Linked DNA regions of Shimia isoporae. The protein of the gene in region 1 interacts with the protein of each later gene in a pairwise test. Links are inferred from orthologs where the notes say so. Each region holds a gene or a part of one and is shown in the gene's direction. Other genes may lie near its edges.

The links.
Region 2: the proteins of BXY66_RS08800 (region 1) and mrdA interact in binary tests that used the Escherichia coli proteins (3 or more experiments, as listed by UniProt). The link is inferred for Shimia isoporae from one-to-one orthologs.

Annotation. Positions count from the first base shown.
Region 1 is NZ_SMGR01000001.1:1,790,290-1,797,000, reverse strand. What follows is about bases 1,124-4,218. They hold BXY66_RS08800 (penicillin-binding protein 1A), read left to right. Parts: upstream 1,124-1,443; coding sequence 1,444-3,993; downstream 3,994-4,218. Other genes in these bases: BXY66_RS08795 (linear amide C-N hydrolase), read right to left, coding at 4,066-4,218; BXY66_RS08805 (hypothetical protein), read left to right, coding at 1,124-1,331. In the rest of the region: BXY66_RS08820 (N-acetylmuramoyl-L-alanine amidase), read left to right, coding at 1-57; BXY66_RS08815 (NUDIX domain-containing protein), read left to right, coding at 120-557; BXY66_RS08810 (hypothetical protein), read left to right, coding at 612-917; more of BXY66_RS08805, read left to right, coding at 1,023-1,123; more of BXY66_RS08795, read right to left, coding at 4,219-4,311; BXY66_RS08790 (amidohydrolase family protein), read left to right, coding at 4,357-4,941; BXY66_RS20455 (hypothetical protein), read left to right, coding at 4,997-5,167; prfB (peptide chain release factor 2), read left to right, coding at 5,190-6,314; BXY66_RS08780 (amidase), read left to right, coding at 6,404-6,711. UniProt on the Escherichia coli protein: Cell wall formation. Synthesis of cross-linked peptidoglycan from the lipid intermediates.
Region 2 is NZ_SMGR01000006.1:26,642-33,257, reverse strand. What follows is about bases 1,128-4,127. They hold mrdA (penicillin-binding protein 2), read left to right. Parts: upstream 1,128-1,655; coding sequence 1,656-3,599; downstream 3,600-4,127. Other genes in these bases: rodA (rod shape-determining protein RodA), read left to right, coding at 3,610-4,127; BXY66_RS19615 (ATP-binding protein), read left to right, coding at 1,128-1,659; mreC (rod shape-determining protein MreC), read left to right, coding at 1,128-1,130. Outside these bases: BXY66_RS19625 (rod shape-determining protein), read left to right, coding at 1-157; more of mreC, read left to right, coding at 237-1,127; more of BXY66_RS19615, read left to right, coding at 1,123-1,127; more of rodA, read left to right, coding at 4,128-4,749; BXY66_RS19600 (LysR family transcriptional regulator), read right to left, coding at 4,746-5,579; BXY66_RS19595 (VOC family protein), read left to right, coding at 5,675-6,085; BXY66_RS19590 (2-hydroxyacid dehydrogenase), read left to right, coding at 6,082-6,616. UniProt on the Escherichia coli protein: Catalyzes cross-linking of the peptidoglycan cell wall. Responsible for the determination of the rod shape of the cell. Is probably required for lateral peptidoglycan synthesis and maintenance of the correct diameter during lateral and centripetal growth.

The DNA of each region.
Region 1 (6,711 bases):
GGTCTGAACGCTTGGGTGATTGAGGACAAGGCCAACAAAGCTCTTGTGCGCCAGTAGACATCCGTACTGATGACGCCCGAGTTGGAAACGGAGTTCTGATGGAGGCGAGTAAGGGGTAAATGCGCGAGTTCAGCGATTTTGACGGGGCAAAGGTCGCTATCCTCAAAGGGGATCGCGTTGTGACCATTTTGCGTGATGACCGTCCCGACATTGTATTTCCAAATATGTGGGATTTGCCTGGAGGTGGGCGGGAAAACGGCGAATCCGCCGAAGCGTGCGTATTGCGCGAATTGCTTGAGGAGTTGTCGCTGACATTGCTGCCCACGCAACTCAATTGGAAAAGGCGGTATTCCGAAGGGCGACAAGGCGAGCGTGTCACGTGGTTTTTTGTGGCCGAGGTGCCGGACCTTGACGATGGCTGTATGCGTCTTGGCAATGAGGGACAGGCTTGGCGCCTGATCGATGTTGAGCGGTTTTTGCGCATGGACAACGCTGTGCCGCATCTGAAATCGCGGTTGGCGGAGTATCTTGAAATCCGCAAAACAGCCAAGGGTTGATGTTTCGCGCAGAAATATCGCCAAATGGTCGAATATTCTTGAGGAGTATTTGGGATGTGGCGGATTTTTGCCGGTATAGTTGTTTTGCTGGGGGCCTGTACGCCGGTTGATTATGACGCGGTGACTAAGGGCAGTTTTGAAGGTGTCGTGCGTCTTTACTGGATCAGCGGCGGCGCGGGGTCAGCCGTTGGCGATGGCAAATTCCTCTACTATGAGGATGAGTTGCAGCCGCTCAGGTTTTTACGTGATGACGCGAATGCGCCGTCTGGCGAGAGCGGCGTCATAACCCCAAATTCATTCTTCACTGATGGCGGCTCGGTTCCCCGGGTTGTACAAAGCGTGCCTGGCTTCAATGCTTGAGCCTTTGGGCCTGCTTATGTGATCCACGATTGGGTCTTTGTAGCCCGTAGGTGCCTGAATTATGAGAAAGAAACGGGCAAACCGGATAAAGACATCACAGAAGAGATGCGCCGGATTTCCCACATGCGTTTTGGTGAAAGCGCTCGAGTGTTGGCGGAAGGCATCAAAACGCTGTTGAACGACAGCACCTCGGGAGGCCCCGGAGGCGTCATTTCGTCGTTTACAGCTGGACCGATCAGCCACGCGAAATGGGAACAGCGCACCAAGTGCTCAGAGATGTTGCCTCCACGAGAAATGCTGGATGAAATCGCTGGCCGAAGCCGTGAGAAAGGGTTGAGCGATCCCAATGCGCCGCCCGTTACGTTGGATAGTGGTCAACAAATCCGTTTGATCAGTAGCTTCGTTGTTCCCTAGTCCGGTCTCGCGAAATGGACTGCTGAGACTGTGACGCGCGGTATCGTGTTTTGATCCGCGCGTGCCTAAGCTATATAGAGGCTTCAAAGACGCTCTATTGGGGTTCGCGCGCGTGCTGAGATTCATCGCTTCGTTCTTCGGGACGATTTTCACCTTTGTCACAATGGGCCTTTTCGTCATTGCGCTGACGATTGGTGGTATCTTCTGGCTGTATGGTCAGGAGCTTCCGAGTCACGAGAACCTTGCCCAATACAAGCCTCCCACGATCAGCCGGATTTACTCTGGCGAAGGCGAAATTATCGACGAATTTGCCAAAGAGCGGCGCTTGTTCGTGCCTGCGGACGAAATTCCGGATCTAGTGAAGCAGGCGTTCATTTCGGCGGAAGACAAGAACTTCTACGAGCACTCGGGCTTTGATGCGCGAGGTATCGCGGCGGCGGCTTATGAGGCTGTCGCGACACGTGGCGAGAGCGTGCGGGGGGCATCGACGATCACGCAGCAGGTTATGAAAAACTTCCTCTTGTCTGGTGACCGTAAGGTGGAGCGCAAGATCAAGGAAATCATACTGGCGACGCGGGTCGAGGAAACGCTCACCAAGGACCAGATTCTCGAGCTCTACATGAACGAGATTTTCCTCGGTCAGAACTCATATGGTGTAGCTGCTGCTGCGCAAACATATTTCAACAAAAATCTGGACCAGTTGGAGCCCCATGAGGCTGCGACACTGGCTTCAATGCCCAAAGCTCCGGGCCGGTTCCATCCGGTGCGCAACATGGAGAGAGTTCTGGCGCGTCGGAATTTTGTTCTGAAAGAGATGTCGGAAAACGGCTACATCAGCGAGGAGGTGTATCTCTCCGAAAAGGACCTGCCTCTGAAATCCGTGCAGAATGGCGACTACGAAAGCTACAAGACGGCGCTGCCGCCTCGCGATTACTTCACCGATGAAATCCGCCGCCAACTGAGCCGGGATTTTGGCGAAGAAGAGTTCTTCTCTGGGGGTATGACCGTGCGTGCGACAGCCGATCCGGAAATGCAGGAGATTGCGGCAAAGGCTCTGCGTCGTGCCTTAGAGAAATACGACCGCTCTCGCGGCGTTTGGCGCGGCACAAAATTCACCCTGCCAGACGAAGTTCTCGAGGATGAGGTCGCGTGGCGCGAAGCTCTGGCAGCCGTTGAAGTCCCTCGTGATGTAGACCTCGAAGGCCAATGGCATCCGGCTGTGGTTTTGGCGGTTGGCAACAATGACGCTCGCGTTGGCATCGAAGGAATTGACGAGGACGAGGACGGCCATTGGATTCCGGCAAAAGACGCGCAATGGGCGCGCAAGCAGCTTGAAGACGGCTCGCTTGGACGAAAGGCCAAGGTGGCCGGCGATCTGGTCTCCAAGGGCGACGTTGTTCTGGTGCGTGCTATCACCAAAGACGACGGTGGTGAGTTCGTGCGCTGGTCTTTGCGTCAGGTGCCTGAAGTGCAGGGTGGTTTCATGGCGATGGACGTCAACAACGGACGTGTGATCGCCATGCAGGGTGGCTTCAGTTATCAGGACACGGTGTTTAACCGCGCAACACAGGCGAAGCGTCAGCCAGGCTCCAGTTTTAAACCGTTTGTATATGCCTCTGCGTTGGACAGCGGGTATTCGCCTGCAACGATCGTGATCGATGCGCCCATCGAGATCGACACCCCGCAGGGTGTGTGGCGGCCGAAAAATTCGACGAATAAGTTTTATGGTCCGACGCCCATGCGCACCGGCATCGAGATGAGCCGGAACCTGATGACCATCCGTCTCGCGCAGGAAGTCGGTATGAATACCGTCGCCCGTTACGCGGAACGGTTCGGTGTATACGAGAACATGGGTCAGTTCCTCGCCAATTCACTGGGTGCGGACGAAACCACACTTTACCAGATGGTCGCTGCCTATGCGATGTTCGCCAACGGCGGCGAACGGGTTGAGCCGACGCTGGTGGACCGTGTTCAGGATCGCTACGGCAAGACGATCTATCGTCATGATCAACGTGATTGTACCGATTGTGCTGATCCGGCGATTCCGGAGAGCCGCAGCCCGCGTATTGTCACCAACCGCGAACGGGTTATGGACCCTGTAACTGCCTATCAGCTGACTTCGATGATGGAAGGTGTTGTGACACGCGGGACTGCGTCGAGCCAGATCAAGCTGCCTGTTCCGGTTGCTGGCAAGACCGGTACCACGAACGAGGCAAAGGATGTCTGGTTTGTCGGTTTTACCTCCAATATCGCGGCGGGATGCTATATCGGCCACGACCGTCCGCGTCCTCTCGGTCGAGGCGCATATGGTGGCACCACGTGCGGCCCGGTGTTCCAGGAGTTCATGGAAGAAGCGATAAAGAAGTACGGGGGTGGCAAGTTCCGCGTGCCTCCGGGTGGTCATTTTATCAAGATCGACCGCTACACTGGCGCGCGTCTCGACAATGACGCAAGCGGGGCTCATGTGGTTGCCGAGTACTTCCGTGACGGTGAGGAACCGGTCTTTGGTATCACCTATGATGGTGGTTTCGGAATGGGGGCCAACTTGCCACTGTTTGACGAAGTTAGTCAGGGCCGTGAGGTGACGACGTCTTCGGGACGTGAGGTGATTGTGGGACCCAAGGCGGACTTTGGCACAGTCAGTTCGGGCGGGTTGTATTAATCTCATCAGTTGCTGGAGATCTGACAACAAAACTTGCGCTGCGCGCCCGTTTTTGGTTTTTGGCCGGTCGGTTTAGTCGCCGAAGTCAAATTCCTGATACTCTGGTGCTTCAGAGAAGGCGCCAACGCAGACCACGCCCTCGGTGTTGAAGTTTACATCGGACAGGGTGATTTTCTGGATGTTGTAGTTGTCATATGTGCGCACGTAGTAGACGCCATTGTTTACGTCAGCCACCGTCAGGTAAGAGGAGAACTGCGGGTCGTCGTTGACCCAGCGCCAGTACTGGCAACGATGTCCGCCTGACCGGCAATAGACCATGCGCGGGTGACGGCGGCCTCGTCAGTGGGGACGGAGGGCTGCGTCGTGTTGAACGCCCAAATGCAGGTGTTCACTCAAGTCGTGAATGTATCTCCTGAATATACACTGAGTGGCATCGAAGAGTGGTTCCCGCGGTTTGCGGAATTGAACGTGGTTTACGATAGCTCAGGCGCTTGTATGAGCTATGATCCGAACTTGTCTGCGCCTTCTGATTTGCGGTTAGGCAAAGCTCGGGTTCAAGAAATGGTCCCCATGCAAATGATCGCCGAGAAGGGTGGGCGGGTGTCACTCGGTTCGGACTGGCCGGTGTCCGGGTGGATTTCCGAGTACCGCCCCTTGGTTGCCATCGCAACTGCAATGACCCGTACGATTGACGGCCGCAAACACATTGATCCGCTTGGAGGAGCCGGCGCAGGAGTGGATGTCGATGTTGCAATACGGGCAGCAACAATCAATGCCGCCTGGAACCTGAACATGGATGACGAGATTGGAAGCCTGGAGGTCGGGAAAAAAGCCGAAATCGTCGTGCTGGACAAGGATTTGTATGAAATTGACCCTAATGACATTTCCGAAGTCGATGTTCTGTTCACGATGATGGGGGGAGAGGTGGTCTACGACCATCGAGAGTGAGCGCTGTGTAAGACCGTATAGCCACCGGACTGCTTCATCGAGCGCAGGAGAGGCTGTGGCCCGGACTATTGTGAACCTTAACACACGAGCAGGCATCGTTCGCGCGATGCCTGTAAATGAGGATCGCGAAGCGGAAGCGGTGTTTCTAAGGAATGAAAGCGTCGGCAAGGAAATGGGTTGGTCCAACTTGCCCCCTCCTGCCTGCTGGTTTATCACCCATGTCTGAACCGTAAGAAGCAGGATTGACCATGCGCGCTGAAGCACAGAACCTTGTTGCAGATATCGAAAAATCCCTGGAGCTGTTGCGTCAGCGGATGGGATTTGAAACTGCAGCTTTCCGTTTGGAAGAGTTCAACGCGCGGGTGGAGGACCCTGACCTGTGGAATGATCCGGCAGCGGCTCAAAAGCTGATGCGCGAGCGCCAGATGCTTGTTGATGCACTGGATACCGTCAAAGCCATCGAAACCGAGATGCGTGACAATGTCGAACTCATTGAACTGGGCGAGATGGAAGAAGACGAAGAGGTCGTGGAAGAAGCCGAGACAGCCTTGGCCGCGCTCAAAGAAAAGGCGGCGAAGAAGGAGCTTGAAGCGCTTCTGAACGGCGAAACAGATGGGAATGACGCCTTTCTTGAAATCAAATCCGGCGCAGGCGGAACAGAAGCTTGCGACTGGGCCAGCATGCTGGCGCGTATGTATGTGCGATGGGCTGAAAGCCGCGGTTTTTCTGTTGAGTTGCAGGAAGAGCAGGCAGGTACGGAAGCTGGAATCAAATCTGCGACCTATCAGATCAAGGGCCACAATGCTTACGGTTGGTTGAAGTCAGAAAGTGGTACGCACCGTTTGGTGCGGATTTCCCCCTTTGGCAAAGGCACACGGGAGACATCATTTGCAGCCGTTGGCGCTTATCCTGTGATTGACGACAACATCGAGGTGGAAGTGAACCCAGCCGATATTCGGATCGATACCTATCGGTCGTCCGGTGCAGGTGGGCAGCACGTGAACACCACCGACTCGGCGGTGCGGATCACGCACCACCCGACGGGTATCGTTGTTACCAGCTCGGAAAAATCGCAGCACCAGAACCGTGATATCGCGATGAAAGCGCTGAAATCGCGGCTTTACCAACTCGAACTTGATCGCCGTAGCGCTGAGGTGAATGCTCTGCACGAAGCTAAAGGTGATGCTGGTTGGGGCGCGCAAATCCGTTCGTATGTGATGCAGCCATATCAGATGGTCAAAGACCTTCGTACGAACTATGAAACCGCGGATACCAAAGGCGTACTGGACGGCGACCTTGACGGGTTCATGGCGGCGACACTGGCGATGAACGTGGCTGGAAAGAGCCGGGCGGACGCGCAGAGCGAGGAATAACGCGACCGCGCAAATTGCGCTCGTTGTATTCCGGGCCTTGTGTTCCTGCCGCTCTGATGTAGCGTTTCTTCTATTCTGGGGAGACGGACATGAGCGAATTTCTTGATTGGGATGCAGTCGACTTGATTGCGGCGCTGCGGGGCGGGCGCCTGAGTGCGGAAACCGTGATGCAAGCGACATTGGCGCGGATTGCTGAGCGTAATCCGGCAGTGAATGCGATTGTCGATTTGCGGGCAGATGAGGAATTGCTGGCGGAGGCGCGGGCGGCGGACGCGGTGCCTGAGAATGAGCGCGGCAAGCTGCATGGGCTGCCAATTGCGATCAAGGCGTTGGCGGACGTTAAGGGCACGCGCAATACGCAAGGCTCATCTTTGTTTGCCGACAATATCTCCGCCCA
Region 2 (6,616 bases), on another replicon or contig:
TGGAGCGCTGCTGGGTGAACTGGATCTCGCGCTGCGCGAACAGACCGGTTTGGCCGTATCCATCGCCGACGAGAGCCTGAACTGTGTGGCAATGGGCACCGGCAAGGCGCTGGAATACGAAAAACAACTGCGCCACGCGATCGACTACGACAGCTAAGGGTCTGACCCACATGTGAGTTTGGTCGGCGCGCCTCGGCGTGCTACACCTGTAACCACCATCTGATATCGGGGGCACGTTGGCACGGGATCGCAATCAGGGCGAAGACTTTTCTGGCCCGCTGAAGCGGTTGCTTCTCGGTGTGATCCTGCTGGTCCTGATTGGTGTTTTCATCGTCTGGCGTATCGACAGCCCCCGCGTGGAACGCTTCCGCGCGCAAATCACCGACGCTGTGGTTCCGAGCTTTGATTGGGCCATGTCGCCTGTGACCGGCGCAGTGAATTTGCTGCGCGATTTCCAAAGTTATCAGAGGATCGTCGAGCAAAACCGCGAGTTGCGACGCGAGCTTCAGCAAATGAAGGTCTGGAAAGAGGCCGCGCTCCAATTGGAGCAAGAAAATGCGCGACTTCTTGACTTGAACAATGTGCGGCTTGACCCTCGTCTTACATTCATCACCGGGGTCGTCCTTGCGGATAGCGGATCTCCATTCAGACAATCAGTTCTTCTGAATATCGGGCAACGTGACGGTATCGTTGATGGCTGGGCGGCAATGGATGGTGTTGGTCTCGTCGGCAGGATCTCCGGCGTGGGCAACAACTCGTCCCGCGTTTTGCTACTGACTGACAACTCGAGCCGCATTCCGGCGGTAATTCAGCAGTCTGGACAGGCTGCTTTGATAGTCGGAGACAACTCCGTTGCGCCTTTGATAGACTTTGTTGAGACACCGGATTTGGTCCGCCCGGGAGATCGGGTCGTGACCTCTGGAGATGGCGGCGTGTTTCCCGGCGGCCTCCTTATTGGGCAAGTTGCCGTTGACCCATCGGGGCGTTTGCGAGTGAGGCTGGCAGCCGACTACGAAAGGCTCGAGTTCTTGCGTGTCCTACGACACCACGGTCAGGAGCGCATAGATACCCACGGCAGCATCGTTCGACCAGATGGTCGCCCAGGCGGAGCGGGAGAGCGTGATGGCTGAAGGTGTCACATCCCGTGTTTGGGGAATGCGGATTCTGTTCGTGTTCCTGTGTCTGTCGATCATCTTTTTCAAGTTGATGCCCTTTAGCACTGCACCACAACTCTGGGCTGGTCCGAACTTGATGGTGGTTTTGTGCATGGCTTGGGCGGCCCGTCAGCCCGACTATACACCTGCGTGGCTGGTCGCCATTTTGTTTCTCCTTGAGGATTTCTTGCTGATGCGACCTCCAGGACTTGGTGCTTTTGTGATGGTTCTGGCCGTGGAAGTGCAACGCAAACGTGCCCCAACGATCCGAGACGCAACCTTTGTTTCGGAGTGGGCTACTGCGGCGGCTTTGATGGTGGCTATCGCGTTGGGCGCACGGCTTGTTTTAATGATGTTTTTTGTCGATCGACCCTCGCTGGGCCTGACGCTTATTCAAGCGATGATGAATGTAGCAGCCTACCCGTTGGTCGTTTTGTTGTCGCAAGTGTTTTTCGGCGTGCGCAGACAGGCGGCCCGTGACGGTCAGTTCGGAGCGGCGTCATGAGAAAGAACCCGCAAGAAAACGCTGAAACCCATGCCCGTGTGACACGCCGCGCCTTACTGCTCGGAGGAGCGCAGCTCGCGTTTATGGGCGGCCTCGGGCTTCGGATGCGCCAACTGCAACTCAACCAAGCCGACCAGTTTCGTCTGTTGGCCGAAGAAAACCGCATCAACATCCGACTGATACCTCCGGCACGTGGCGAGGTTTTTGATCGCAATGGGGTCGTGCTTGCCCGCAATGAGCCTGCCTATCGCATCACCCTCGTTCCAGAGGATGCAGGTGACGTGGACGCGGTAATAGGTCGCCTATCGTCTCTGATTGAACTCGATCCAGGAGAACTCGAGGCCGCCGCAACCGAAATGGAGCGTTCCCCGCCCTTCTTGCCGGTGACAATTGCTGATCGCATTTCGTGGGATGAACTTTCCCGAGTGGCCGTCAACACTCCCGCCCTTCCCGGTGTAACGCCGGAAGTGGGCTTATCCCGCTTCTACCCCTTGCGCGGCGACTTTGCTCATGTCGTCGGCTACGTCGGACCGGTGTCAGATTACGATTTGTCAAAAATCGAGAACCCAGATCAGTTGCTGCGCATTCCGCGGTTTCAAATCGGCAAGGTCGGACTCGAAGGAAAGCTCGAGACTTCCCTGCGAGGCAAGGCCGGCACAAAGCGTGTCGAAGTCAACGCAGTCGGACGCATCATGCGTGAGTTGGACAGACGGGAAGGCCAGCAGGGCGACGACGTCCAACTGACCATTGATCAGAGTTTGCAGAGCTATACGCAAGCCCGTCTTGGTGAAGAGAGTGCCGCCGCGATCGTTATGGATTGCCGGAATGGCGATCTTCTTACAATCGCCTCTGCACCAACGTTTGATCCAAATCTCTTCGTCGAAGGCATTTCGGTTGCTGACTATCGTGCTCTGACAGACAACGACCACCGCCCGTTGGCGGCCAAGTCCGTTCAAGGCACTTATCCGCCGGGCTCTACTTTCAAGATGATTACGGCACTGGCGGCGCTGGATGCGGGCATAGCACATCCGGAGCAAACGGTCTGGTGCCCTGGCCATTTGGAAGTCTCGAACCGTCGTTTTCACTGCTGGAAACGCGCCGGCCATGGCCATGTCAACCTGGCTCAGGCGCTCCGGGAAAGTTGCGATGTCTATTTCTACGAACTGGCCCTCGAAGTGGGGATCGACAAGATTTCGTCAATGGCGGCTCGTTTTGGTATCGGTCAACGCTTCGATCTTCCTTTGTCGGGTGTCGCATCCGGCCTGAACCCAACACGCAACTGGAAAAATCAGGTTCGGGGAGCCGACTGGGTGGTTGGCGACACAGTCAACGTGTCCATTGGCCAGGGGTTCGTGCTTACTTCTCCGCTACAACTAGCGGTCATGACTTCAAGGCTTGCGACCGGACGGGACGTCGTGCCGAGAATTGTCAAATCAATAAACGGCAAAGATATGCCATCTGCGCCAGCTGAACGCTTGGGTATCAATGAGGCCTTTCTGAACGAGGTCCGACGCGGCATGTACGAAGTCTCCAACCATAGACGCGGAACCGCCTATGGCAGCCGGATTATCGAGGACGGCCTCAGGATGGCCGGCAAAACGGGCACGTCGCAAGTCCGCAACATCACTGCGGCCGAACGAGCACGCGGAGTGACCCGGAATGAAGACTTGCCTTGGAACCGCCGCGACCACGCTCTCTACGTCAATTACGCCCCTTATGATGATCCACAGATCGCCGTAGCAGTCGTTGTCGAGCACGGAGGCGGCGGATCAAAAGCGGCGGCACCAATTGCACGCGATATCACGCTTCAGGCGCTATATGGCGGCCAGCCGCCGCTCGCGGCCTACCCCGCCAAGGACAGGAAACGCATCGAGGAGCAACAAGAAGAACTGCGTGAACTCCTCCCCGGACGGAACATCACTCGTCGGGATCGAGTTTGAGGAGAGCACCGTGAGTTATCTTGAGTACTCCGTCAAACATGTGCCGTCAGGCCCACGCAAAATCCTGCATCTGAATTGGGCGCTTTTTCTGCTGATTTCCGCGGTAGCAGGCGTCGGCTTTCTGATGCTGTATTCTGTCGCGGGCGGGTCGTTTTCCCCTTGGGCAGAACCTCAAATGAAACGGTATGCCATGGGCGTGGTCCTCATGCTCGTCATTGCAATGGTACCGATCTGGTTCTGGCGCTCGATCTCGGGCGCGGCATATCTTGGCTCGCTGGTTCTACTTGTTCTGGTAGAAATAATTGGCAGCGTCGGCATGGGAGCCCAGCGCTGGATTGATCTGGGCTTTATGCGCCTTCAGCCGAGCGAATTGATGAAAGTCACTTTGGTTATGGCTCTCGCGGCCTATTACGACTGGTTGCCACCGCGCAAAACGTCACGCCCTCAATACGTTCTTCTGCCCGTTCTTCTGATCCTGATCCCAACGGCACTGGTTTTGCGTCAACCGGATCTTGGTACGTCTATTCTTTTGCTAACCGGTGGAGCGATTGTCATGTTCGCGGCTGGTGTTCACTGGGGGTATTTCACGGCTGTCCTTAGCATGGGTGTTGGCCTGGTGTTTGCTGTGTTCCGGTCACGCGACACGTCTTGGCAATTGTTGAAAGACTACCAGTATCGTCGCATCGATACCTTCCTTGATCCTGCGTCAGATCCTCTGGGCGCCGGGTACCACATTACACAGTCCAAAATTGCGCTTGGATCAGGCGGATGGACTGGCCGAGGATTTATGCAGGGAACGCAAAGCCGCCTGAACTTCTTGCCTGAAAAACACACCGATTTCATCTTCACTACTTTGGCGGAAGAATTTGGCTATATTGGCGCGGTGTCGCTTCTGGCTCTCTATGCCTTGATCATTCTGTTTTGCGTGGCTTCCGCCGTCACAAACAGGGACCGTTTTGCTTCCCTGCTTACAATTGGGATTGCAGGTGCTTTCTTCCTGTTTTTTGCGGTCAATATGTCCATGGTCATGGGATTGGCACCCGTCGTCGGTGTGCCTCTGCCTTTAGTAAGCTATGGTGGATCTGCAATGCTGGTCTTGATGATGGCCTTTGGCCTTGTGCAAAGCGCCCATGTACACCGCCCTCGCTAGCAAAGCCCCAGAGCTTCCCGGACAAGCCTATTGACCGGCTTCTCTATTTCCCTTTGCCAGCTAACCAAACCGACCTCTCTCAAGTGGCCAACAATCGGTTCGAAATTCAACGCCTCTGCATTCCGTTGGAGCCCGTCCCACCAAGGCAAAACAGCCTGTCCGACACCTTCAGCAACAAGTTGCGCGATTGCCTCCACAGCGTCCATCTCGCATAGCACACGAGGGGTGTTGTGCAATTCCGTCAACGCATCGAAGCAAAGCTTTCCGCCCCAGCTATCTCTGGCGTATATTACGAAGGGAATATCCCGAGGTGCATCACGCGGGCGAACGAGACCAATTGGATGGCGAACAACCGAGTCAAAACGCACCGTCTTGGGCAATTCAAATGGCGGCTTAACCACTAACGCCATGTCGACGGTTCTTTGGGTGAAGCTTTCGTAAGTCGCCTGTGACCCACCGGGGAAAACTTTTAGTTCGAGGTCCGGAGCACTTTTTCCCAGACTTGCAATTATGGAAGACCCAAACTCCCCAAGCGCCGTTGATATCGCCCCAAGTCTCAGCGTGCCGGACAACACCTCGCGCGCCAGCTCAGCTTCCAACCCCGCCCTCAAAGCCAACATTTCCCGCAAATCCGACAGAATTGTCTCACATGCAGGTGTTGCCGCCATATTACGGCCGTTCCTTTGCAGAAGGGACACTTTCAATTCTGCCTCAAGCGCTCCCACTCGTTGCGTAGCGGCCGCTGCTGTAATCCCTTGGGCACGCGCGGCTGCAGCAATCGAACCGCCATCAATCGTCGCCAGAAGCGTCTCAACAAACCTTAAATCCATAGTTTTACTTATGTCTGAAAGTTGAAAAACAATCTATCCTATTGTCACAGCTCCGACTATTCCTGAACGCACACTCTGTTTTCGAGGATCTCTTCATGAGCGTTTTTCACCTTGCCTACCACGTAACCGATCTGAACGAAGCCCGTGCGTTCTATGGCGAACTACTTGGATGTCAGGAAGGAAGAAGCACGGATACCTGGGTGGATTACAATTTCTTTGGGCACCAGCTTTCGCTTCATCTCGGAACACCATTTGAAACAGCTGCAACCGGCAAAGTCGGTGACCACATGGTTCCAATGCCTCACTTAGGAGTGATCCTACCAAAACCCGAATGGGATGAATTGGCAGAGAAACTGAAGGAAGCTGCCGTCGACTTCGTGCTTCCCCCTTTCACTAGGTTTACCGGGGAACCTGGCGAACAAAGCACTATGTTCTTTCGGGACCCTTCGGGCAATCCAATCGAAATCAAGGGGTTTGCAGATATGGCCGGAGTTTTCGCCACATGATCAATGCGCTGTTTGCGGCTCTTCCAGAGCGATGGACGCAATATGAGAAAACGCTGAACGACGCCTTCTTGGAAGCCGGTCTTCAAGTCGATCTCAGAACAAGTTTTGCGCCTGAAGTTGTAGATTACATTATTTATGCCCCGAACAGTCCAGTGCAGGACTTTCGTCCTTACACAAGATGTAAGGCCGTTTTAAACCTCTGGGCTGGTGTAGAAAACGTTGTCGGCAACGTCACTTTGACTCAGCCGCTGGCTCGAATGGTCGATCCGGGCATGACACAAGGCATGGTGGAATTTGTGATCGGCCACGTGATGCGTCACCATCTGGGGATGGACCTGCATATCAACGGTCAAGACGGGCAATGGCGCGACCACGTCCCCCCCCTCGCCCAAGATAGGCGTGTGACGGTATTGGGCCTTGGGGAATTGGGATTGGCTTGTGCTCGGGCACTTTCAGAACTCGGCTTTCCCGTCACCGGATGGAGTCGCCGCGAAAAGTTTGTAAATGGTATTGCCTGCCTAAATGGCGAAC